Regions from separate parts of the Bradyrhizobium genosp. L genome, predicted to be linked through region 2. Evidence: riboswitches for the same ligand, from Rfam matches in the RefSeq annotation. Region 2 holds a riboswitch; the other holds the start of a gene.
The links. Region 2 has a riboswitch for S-adenosylmethionine ahead of IC762_RS33860 (O-succinylhomoserine sulfhydrylase). Riboswitches for the same ligand answer to the same signal wherever they lie in the genome.
Positions count from the first base shown of each region.

Region 1: another riboswitch for S-adenosylmethionine. It lies ahead of metX (homoserine O-acetyltransferase MetX); the one in region 2 lies ahead of IC762_RS33860 (O-succinylhomoserine sulfhydrylase).

Region 1 covers NZ_CP061378.1:6,606,210-6,610,623, forward strand. The annotation lists gene metW (methionine biosynthesis protein MetW) at 1-565, opposite strand, end outside; gene metX (homoserine O-acetyltransferase MetX) at 562-1,770, opposite strand; SAM riboswitch at 1,860-1,939, opposite strand; gene IC762_RS31535 (chorismate mutase) at 2,104-2,952, shown strand; gene hisC (histidinol-phosphate transaminase) at 2,977-4,074, shown strand; gene IC762_RS31545 (prephenate/arogenate dehydrogenase family protein) at 4,083-4,414, shown strand, end outside.
Region 2 covers NZ_CP061378.1:7,116,538-7,120,951, forward strand. The annotation lists gene IC762_RS33850 (hypothetical protein) at 1-855, opposite strand, end outside; gene IC762_RS33855 (2'-deoxycytidine 5'-triphosphate deaminase) at 1,047-2,105, opposite strand; SAM riboswitch at 2,275-2,354, shown strand; gene IC762_RS33860 (O-succinylhomoserine sulfhydrylase) at 2,433-3,623, shown strand; gene IC762_RS33865 (SDR family NAD(P)-dependent oxidoreductase) at 3,741-4,414, opposite strand, start outside.

The DNA.
Region 1 (4,414 bases), 510 kb from region 2:
GATCGAGCGCGACGGCGCGCTCCATCTTGACGTTGATCTCGTCGCAGAGCTCCACGAAATCCTTGATGGTGCAGAAGTGGATGTTCGAGGTGTCGTACCAGCTCGCCGGCAGATTCTCGGTGCGCGGCATGTGGCCGCCGATCAGGAGCTGCAGCCGCATCTTCCAGAAGCCGAAATTCGGGAACGAGACGATGGCGCGGTGGCCGATCCGCAGCAGGTTTTCCAGCACCACCTTGGGCTGCCGCGTCGCCTGCAAGGTTTGCGACAGGATCACATAGTCGAAGGCATCGTCGGGATAGTTGACGAGATCGGTGTCGGCGTCGCCCTGCACCACCGCGAGCCCCTTGGCGACGCAGCCGTTGACACCCTCGCGCGACAGCTCGATGCCGCGGCCGTCGATGCCGCGGCTCTCCAGCAATTGCAGCAACTCTCCGTCGCCGCAGCCGACGTCGAGCACGCGCGAGCCGGGCTTGACCATCTCGGCGACCAAGAGATGGTCTCTGCGATAGCCGCCGGTGCGCTCCGGCGCGACACCCGGCAGGGGCAATGTCTGCTGCATGCTCATGACTGGGCCTCGCCGCCCCTGAGGCCGCGCGCCTTGCCTGCGGCCTGCAGGAACGCGCGCGAGATCTCGAAGAATTCCGGCACGTCGAGCAGGAAGGCGTCATGGCCGCGATCGGTCTCGATCTCGGCGAACGACACCCGCGCGCTCGACGCGTTCAGCGCATGCACCAGCGCACGCGATTCCGAGGTCGGAAACAGCCAGTCGCTGGTGAACGACACCACGCAGAACCGCGTCTTGATGCCGGTGAACGCATTCGCCAGCGCGCCGTTGTGGTCGGCGGCGATGTCGAAATAGTCCATCGCGCGGGTCAGATAGAGATAGGAGTTGGCGTCGAAGCGCTCGACGAACGACGAGCCCTGGTAGCGCAGATAGCTCTCGACCTGGAAATCCGCATCGAACGAGAAGGTCGGCAGTTCGCGGTCCTGCATCCGCCGCCCGAACTTGCGATGCAGCGCGGCGTCCGAGAGATAGGTGATGTGCGCGGCCATCCGCGCCACCGCGAGCCCGCGATGCGGATGGGTATCCTCGTCGACATAGCGGCCGCCGCGCCAGTCCGGATCGGCCATCACGGCCTGCCGCCCCAGTTCGTGGAACGCGATGTTCTGCGCCGAGTGGCGCGTCGAGCAGGCGATTGCCAAGGTCGAGAACACGCGCTCCGGATACGCCGCAGTCCATTGCAGCACCTGCATGCCGCCCATCGAGCCGCCGACCACGCAGAACAGCGTATCGATGCCGAGGCGATCGATCAGCATCGCCTGCGCGCGCACCATGTCGGGGATGGTGATGACGGGGAATTCGAGCCCCCACGCCTTGCCCGTCGCCGGATTGATCGAAGCCGGGCCGGTCGAGCCCATGCAGCCGCCGATCACGTTGGAGCAGATGATGAAGTATTTTTCGGGATCGAGCGGCTTGCCGGCCCCGACCATGGTGTCCCACCAACCGGACTTTCCGGTGACCGGATGGACGTTGTTGACGTGCTGATCGCCGGTCAGCGCATGGCAGATCAGGATCGCGTTGGAGCGGTCGGCGTTGAGCTCGCCATAGGTCTGGTAGGCGATCTGGAACGGTGCGAGATCGACGCCGCAGTCGAGCTTGAGCGGCTGGTCCACGCCGAACTTCGCCACCAAAGACGAGGGATGATCGACCTCATGGGCGCGATCGTCGCTGGGGACCTGCTGGCTCGTTATCGGACGCACGTTGTTCATGTAGGCGACCTCGCCTCCACGCGGGAGGCCTCGAACAGGAATCAGGCCAATAAAAAACCCGGCCTGAACATAGGTTCGGCCGGGAGCTAGCTGAGCTGTCCCCGGCCTGTTTAGCGAGTTGTTTAACGTGGCTGCAAGCCGGCCGGCTCAAATGACCACGGAGTGGGGCAAACGTAGTCCCCGCGCCTCCCGCCGTCAAGGCGGGCCCAATGGTTAACCGATTGCGCAACGCACGCCTGCGAGGTTTCTCTTTGCTTTCGGTTGCCGTCTTTCCTAATCAGGGAGCCGTCCGGAACGAGGTCAGGCCACCCGGACGAACAAGGTTTCTACGCAATGTCCAACCCACCCCCATCGCCGCCTTCGCTGCAGGAGCTGCGCAAGGAGATCGACGCGATCGACGAACAGGTTCACCGCCTGCTGATGGCGCGCGGCGACATCATCGACCGGCTGATCCAGGTCAAGAAGACCCAGGAGGTCGGCTCGGCGTTCCGCCCGGCGCGCGAGGCCAGCATGATGCGCGAGCTGGTGCGGCGGCATCGCGGCATCCTGCCGCTCGACACCATCGAGAGCATCTGGCGCGTCATCATCTCGACGTTCACCTACGTGCAGGCGCCGTTCGCGGTGCATGCCGACGTCTCCGTCGGCGAGTCCGCGATGCGCGACTCCGCGCGCTTCCATTTCGGCTTCGTGGTGCCTTACGTCTCGCATTTCAGTGCGCAGGCAGCGGTCGAGGCGGCGGCGAAGTCGAAGGGCGACCTCGCGCTGGTCTCCGCGATCGCGAGCCGCACGCCGTGGTGGAACGCGCTGGAGGCCGATGGCGCGCCGAAGATCATCGCGCGGCTGCCGTTCCTCGAGCGCGCCGACCACCCCGCCGCGTTGCCGGTGTTCGTGATCTCGCGGGTTGCCGACGATGCCATGGTGACGGAGGTGCAGACCTGGAGCGTGCGCGTCTCCGGCTGGAACGCCGACGTCGCCCGCGCCCTTGCGCCACTCGCCGAGATCGTCGCGGTCCCCGACACCGCCTTCGACGGCGCGGCGCTTTTGGTCTCGGTCTCGGACCACGGCTTCGAGGAGATCAAGCTCGCTCTGATCAAGGCCGGCGCCTCGGTGCGCTCCTCGGCCCTCGTCGGCAGCCACGCAACGCGCTATACGGTGCCCTCGAACGGGCCGGCCAAGAGCTAGGCCCGCCGTTACCCGGAGTTGACGATGTCCCGCCCCGTGCCGAACCCCGGCATTCTCGATATTGCGCCCTACACGCCCGGCAAGAGCCCGGTGCCGGAACCGGGCCGCAAGGTGTTCAAGCTGTCGGCCAACGAGACGCCGTTCGGTCCCTCGCCGAAGGCGATCGCGGCCTACAAGCAGGCCGCCGACCATCTCGAGGATTATCCGGAGGGCACTTCGCGGGTGCTGCGCGAGGCGATCGGCCGCGCCTACGGGCTCGATCCTGATCGCATCATCTGCGGCGCCGGCTCCGATGAGATTCTCAATTTGCTGGCCCACACCTACCTCGCGCCCGGCGACGAGGCGATCTCGACCAGCCACGGTTTCCTGGTCTACCCGATCGCGACGATGGCGAACGGTGCCAGGAACGTGGTCGCGGCCGAGAGTAATTTCACCGCCGACGTCGACGCCATCCTCAAGGTGGTGACGCCGCGCACGAAGCTGGTCTGGCTCGCCAACCCGAACAATCCGACCGGCACCTATCTGCCGTTCGACGAGGTCAAGCGGCTGCGCGCCGCGCTGCCTTCGCATGTGCTGCTGGTGCTCGACGCCGCCTACGCCGACTACGTCTCGCGCAACGACTATGAGCTCGGCATCGAGCTGGTCGCGACCACCGACAACACGGTGGTGACGCACACCTTCTCCAAGATCCACGGCCTTGCCGCACTGCGGATCGGCTGGATGTTCGGGCCGGCGCATATCGTCGATGCCTGCAACCGGATCCGCGGTCCATTCAACGTGACGACGCCGGCGATGCTGGCGGCGGTCGCGGCAATCGAGGACACCGCGCATGTACAGATGTCGAAGGCGCACACCGAACACTGGCGCAACTGGCTGACCGAGGAGATCGGCAAGCTCGGGCTGAAGGTGACGCCGAGCGTCGCCAATTTCGTGCTGATCCATTTCCCGACCGACAAAGGCAAGACCTCGGACGAAGCCGACGCCTATCTGACCCGGCGCGGCCTCGTGCTGCGCGCCCTGAAGAACTACAAGTTGCCGCATGCGTTGCGCATGACCATTGGCACCGAGGAAGCCAACCGCCTCGTGGTCGAGGCGCTGCGCGACTTCCTGGCCGGAAAGTGATGGCGGACGTGAGCACGGCTCCCCTCTTCAACCGCATCGCGCTGATCGGCTTCGGCCTGATCGGCGGCTCGATCGCGCGCGGCGCCCGCGCGCAAGGGCTCGCCGGCGAGATCGTGACCTCGGCGCGCTCGGAGCAGACACGCGCCCGCGTCGCCGAGCTCGGCATCGTCGACAAGGTGGTCGAGACCAACATCGAGGCGGTGAAGGATGCCGATCTCGTCATCCTCTGCATTCCCGTCGGCGCCTGCGGTCCGGTCGCGGCCGAGATTGCCGCGCATCTGAAGCCTGGCGCCATCATCTCCGATGTCGGCTCGGTGAAGGGCGCGATCGTCAAGGACAT
Region 2 (4,414 bases):
GCTGATCTCAACGACGTCATCCTGCGACTCGAAGAGCCCGCGCAGGAACGCGGCAAATTCCGTGGCACGGCCACGACTGCCGCCGAGCGCCTGCGCCACCTCGTCGAAATACTGCATGCCAATCAGCTTGCCGGTGAGATGCAGCAGATAGCTCGCATCCTCGGGGCCGAACACCTGCACCATCACCGGTGCAGCCGTCTTCACATATTCCATCGCGTAGTTGCGATAGGCCTTTTCCAGCCGCGGCTTGGGCCAGCTTTCGACCGGCAGCGCAGGCGCAGTCTTCGGATCGAACAAGGGCGCTTCGAGGTGACGCGCGAACACCATGCGCTGGTCGAGCTCGAGTGGATGATCATATTCGCAGTAATAGCCTTCGAGCCCGTCCTGGCCGTCGACGCTCTGCTTGGTGCAGACGAAGCCGAGCCTGATATCGCCGAGCGCGACACCGTTGTTGGCGTGCCAGCCGCGCAGCATCGCGCGCGAAACCTCGCCCGGCACGCCGCAGATTGCGGTGCCTTTCCAGATCCAGCGCGGCGGCGGATAGCGGATCCAGGCCTTGCGGTCGGTCTCATGCATGTATTCGACATGCACGCCGCCGATCCAGTTGGAGAGATAGTGATACTGCGCGGCCGCGACCGCCGGCGGCAATCCGTCGAGGCCGAGCTTCTTCAAACCCGGCAGGAAGCGCTCCTGCTGCTGGCGGCGAAAGACACGGAAGACGAACTCGGCGGCGTCGGCGGTGCCGCGCCGCGTCACGACTGACAGGATCAGGCCGGTGAAGAAGGCATGGTAGAGATCGGCCACGCTGCGCCAGCGCCGCCATTGTGATTCTTGTGCGCTCTCGCCTGCGGTCATGTTTGCTCCGGGTGCGTTGTTTTGCCCGAATGTGTCATCGCCTGAGAGGCGGCGCAACCAAACACACATTCGGTGTCATCGCCCGACTTGATCGGGCGATCCAGTATTCCAGAGACTGCTGTTATCAATCGAGATGCCGCGGCGTACTGGATTCCCCGCTTTCGCGGGGAATGACAGCGGAGAGAGTATCGCTACACCCGAAAATGCTTCGACAGCTTCAAACCCTGCGCCTGGTAGTTCGAGCCGATGCGCTGGCCGTAGAGCGCGTCGGGTCGCTCCAGCATGCGCTCGTAGACCAGGCGGCCGACGATCTGGCCGTGCTCGAGGATGAACGGCACCTCGCGCGAACGCACTTCCAGCACGGCGCGCGCGCCCTTGCCGCCGGCGCCGGCATAGCCGAAGCCGGGATCGAAGAACCCGGCATAGTGGACGCGGAATTCGCCGACCAGCGGATCGAACGGCACCATCTCGGCGGCGAAATCCGGCGGCACCTGCACCGCTTCCTTCGACGCGAGGATATAGAACTCGCCGGGATCGAGGATCAGACTGCCGTCGGGGCGCGCCTTGATCGGCTCCCAGAAATCGTCGACGGCGTAGCCGCCGCGACGGTCGATATCGACCACGCCGGTGTGCCGCTTGGCGCGGTAGCCGACGAAGCCGCCCGAACTCTCGCCGGAAAGATCGACCGAGAGCGCCACGCCGTGCGCGAGATCGGCATCGTCGATATCGACCAGGCGCTCGGCGGCATGCAGCGCGTCGAGCTCATCGGCGGAGAGCACCGCGTCACCGATCCGGAAGCGCACCTGGCTGAGCCGCGAGCCCTCGCGCAACAACACCGGAAACGTCTTCGGGCTGATCTCGGCATAGAGCGGGCCGTGATAGCCGGCGCCGATCATGTCGAAGCGGCGGGTGCCGTCGGCGATCACGCGCGTGAACACGTCGAGCCGGCCGGTCGAGCTCTTGGGATTGGCCGCCGCGACGATCTCCGGCGGCAGCGCCAGGCTCTCCAGCAGCGGCACGATGTAGACGCAATTGGTTTCCAGCACCGCGCCGTCGGAGAGATCGATCTCGTGCAGCTTCAACTGATCGATCCGCTCGGCGACGGTGGCGTCAGGCCCGGGCAGAAAGCTCGCCCGCACCCGGTAGGCGATGTCGCCGAGCCGCAAATCGAGGCTGGCCGGCTGGATCTGGCTCTCGACGAAATCATAGGCGGGCAGGATGAGGCCGGCCTCCGCCATCTCCGCGATCATGCGGTCGGGCAGGATTCCGTTGGATTCATCTTCCAGCTCAAACGACACGACGGGTCCCTCGGGATGGCCCGGATCAACGTCCGAAACCGCCATCCAGCCCCCAAATATAGGCTTTTACGGGTTATCCGATGACCGCCTTGACGGAAAGGGCGCGAGGGAATATCAGCACCACTTATCCCGTGGTGATTTGAGCCGGCCGGCTTGCAGCCACGTTAAATAAGTCGCTAAACAGGCCGGGGACAGTGTGATCCCGGCCTGTGGAGAATGTCTCCAGGCCGGTTTTTTTGTGGCCGTTTTCCCGAGGAAGACGGTCGCGTTGGAGGTCACATGTCTGAGTCTGAAGTTTCCCGCTACCGTCCCGAAACCCGCCTGGTCCATGGCGGGACGCTGCGCTCGCAATTCGGCGAGACCTCGGAGGGGCTGTTCCTTACCCAGGGCTACGTCTACGACAGCGCCGAGCAGTGCGAGGCGCGCTTCAAGGGCCAGGATCCCGGCTTCATCTATTCGCGCTATTCCAACCCGACCATTGCGATGTTCGAGCGCCGCATGATCGAGCTCGAGGGCGCCGAGGCGGCGCGCTCGACCGCGACCGGCATGGCTGCGGTGACGACCGCGATCCTCGCGCCGCTGAAGGCCGGCGACCACGTGGTGGCGTCGAAGGCGCTGTTCGGTTCGTGCCTTTACGTGGTGCAGGACCTGCTGCCGCGCTACGGCATCGAGACCACGCTGGTCGACGGCCTCGATCTCGACCAGTGGCAGCGCGCGTTGCGGCCGAACACAAAAACCTTCTTCCTGGAGAGCCCGACCAATCCGACGCTCGACGTGCTCGATATATCAGCGATCGCCAAGATCGCGCACTCGGGCGGTGCCCGGCTGATCGTCGACAACGTGTTCGCAACGCCGATCTGGCAGAGCCCGTTGTCGCTCGGCGCCGACGTCGTGGTCTATTCCGCGACCAAGCATATCGACGGCCAGGGCCGCTGCCTCGGCGGCGTCATCCTGTCGTCGGAAGCCTTCATCGCCGAGCACATCCATAATTTCATGCGCCAGACCGGCCCGTCGCTGTCGCCGTTCAATGCCTGGGTGCTGCTGAAGGGGCTCGAGACGCTCGGCGTCCGCGTCCGCGCGCAGACCGAGAGCGCGGCGAAGATCGCCGACGTGCTGGCGAGCCATCCGAAGGTCTCGCGGCTGGTCTATCCGGGCCGCGCCGACCATCCGCAGGCCGCGACGGTGAAGAAGCAGATGGGCGCAGGCTCGACGCTGGTCGGCTTCGAGGTGAAGGACGGCAAGGCCGGCGCCTTCCGCTGCCTCAACGCGCTGAAGATCGCCCGCATCTCCAACAATCTCGGCGACTCCAAGAGCCTGGTGACCCACCCCGCGACCACGACGCATCAGCGCCTGGCGCCGGAGGCCCGCGCCGAGCTCGGCATCAGCGAAGGCTTTATCCGCTTCTCGGCAGGCCTCGAGCATCCCGACGACCTGATCGAGGATCTCGCGCAGGCGCTGGAGAAGGTGTGAGCTTTCTGCGCCGTCATGGCCGGGCCTGGCCCGGACATCCACGTCTTGCTTGCAGAGACGAAGACGTGGATGCCCGGCTCAAGGCCGGGCATGACGAGGTTGTGGAGCGACTGAGCGTTAAGTCGCCGCCGTGGTCACACCACCGTCGATCACGATGGTCTGGCCGGTCATGAAGGTCGAGGCGTCGGAGGCAAGATACGCCACCGCGCCGGCGATCTCGTCGGGTTCGCCGATGCGGCGCAGCGGCGTGGATGCCGTGCGGCGCTTCAGATTGTCCGGATCCTCCCACAGCGCGCGGGCGAAATCGGTCTTCACCAGTCCCGGCGCCACGCAATTGACGCGCACGCCCTTCGGGCCCCATTCGCCGGCGAGGCTGCGGCACAGCGCAAAATCGGCCGCCTTCGAGATGCCGTAGGCGCCGATCACCGTCGAGCCGCGCAAGCCGCCGATCGAGGAGATGATCACCACCGAGCCCTTGCCGCGCTCCGCCATCTGCGGGATCGCGAGCGCGCTGAGCCAGATGTTGCTCTTGACGTTGGAGCCCATGATCTTGTCGAAGGCCTCATCGGTGATGTCGAGCAGCGGGCCGTAATAGGGATTGACCGCCGCGTTGCAGACCAGGGTGTCGATCCTGCCGTAGTGCTTGATCGTGCCCGAGATCAGCGCCTCGACCTCGGCACGGCGCGCGATGTTGCAGGGGATCACGAGCGCATCACCGCCCGCCTTCTTGATGCCGTCTGCGACTTCGTTACAGGCGTCCGCCTTGCGCGAGGAGATCACGACCTTGGCGC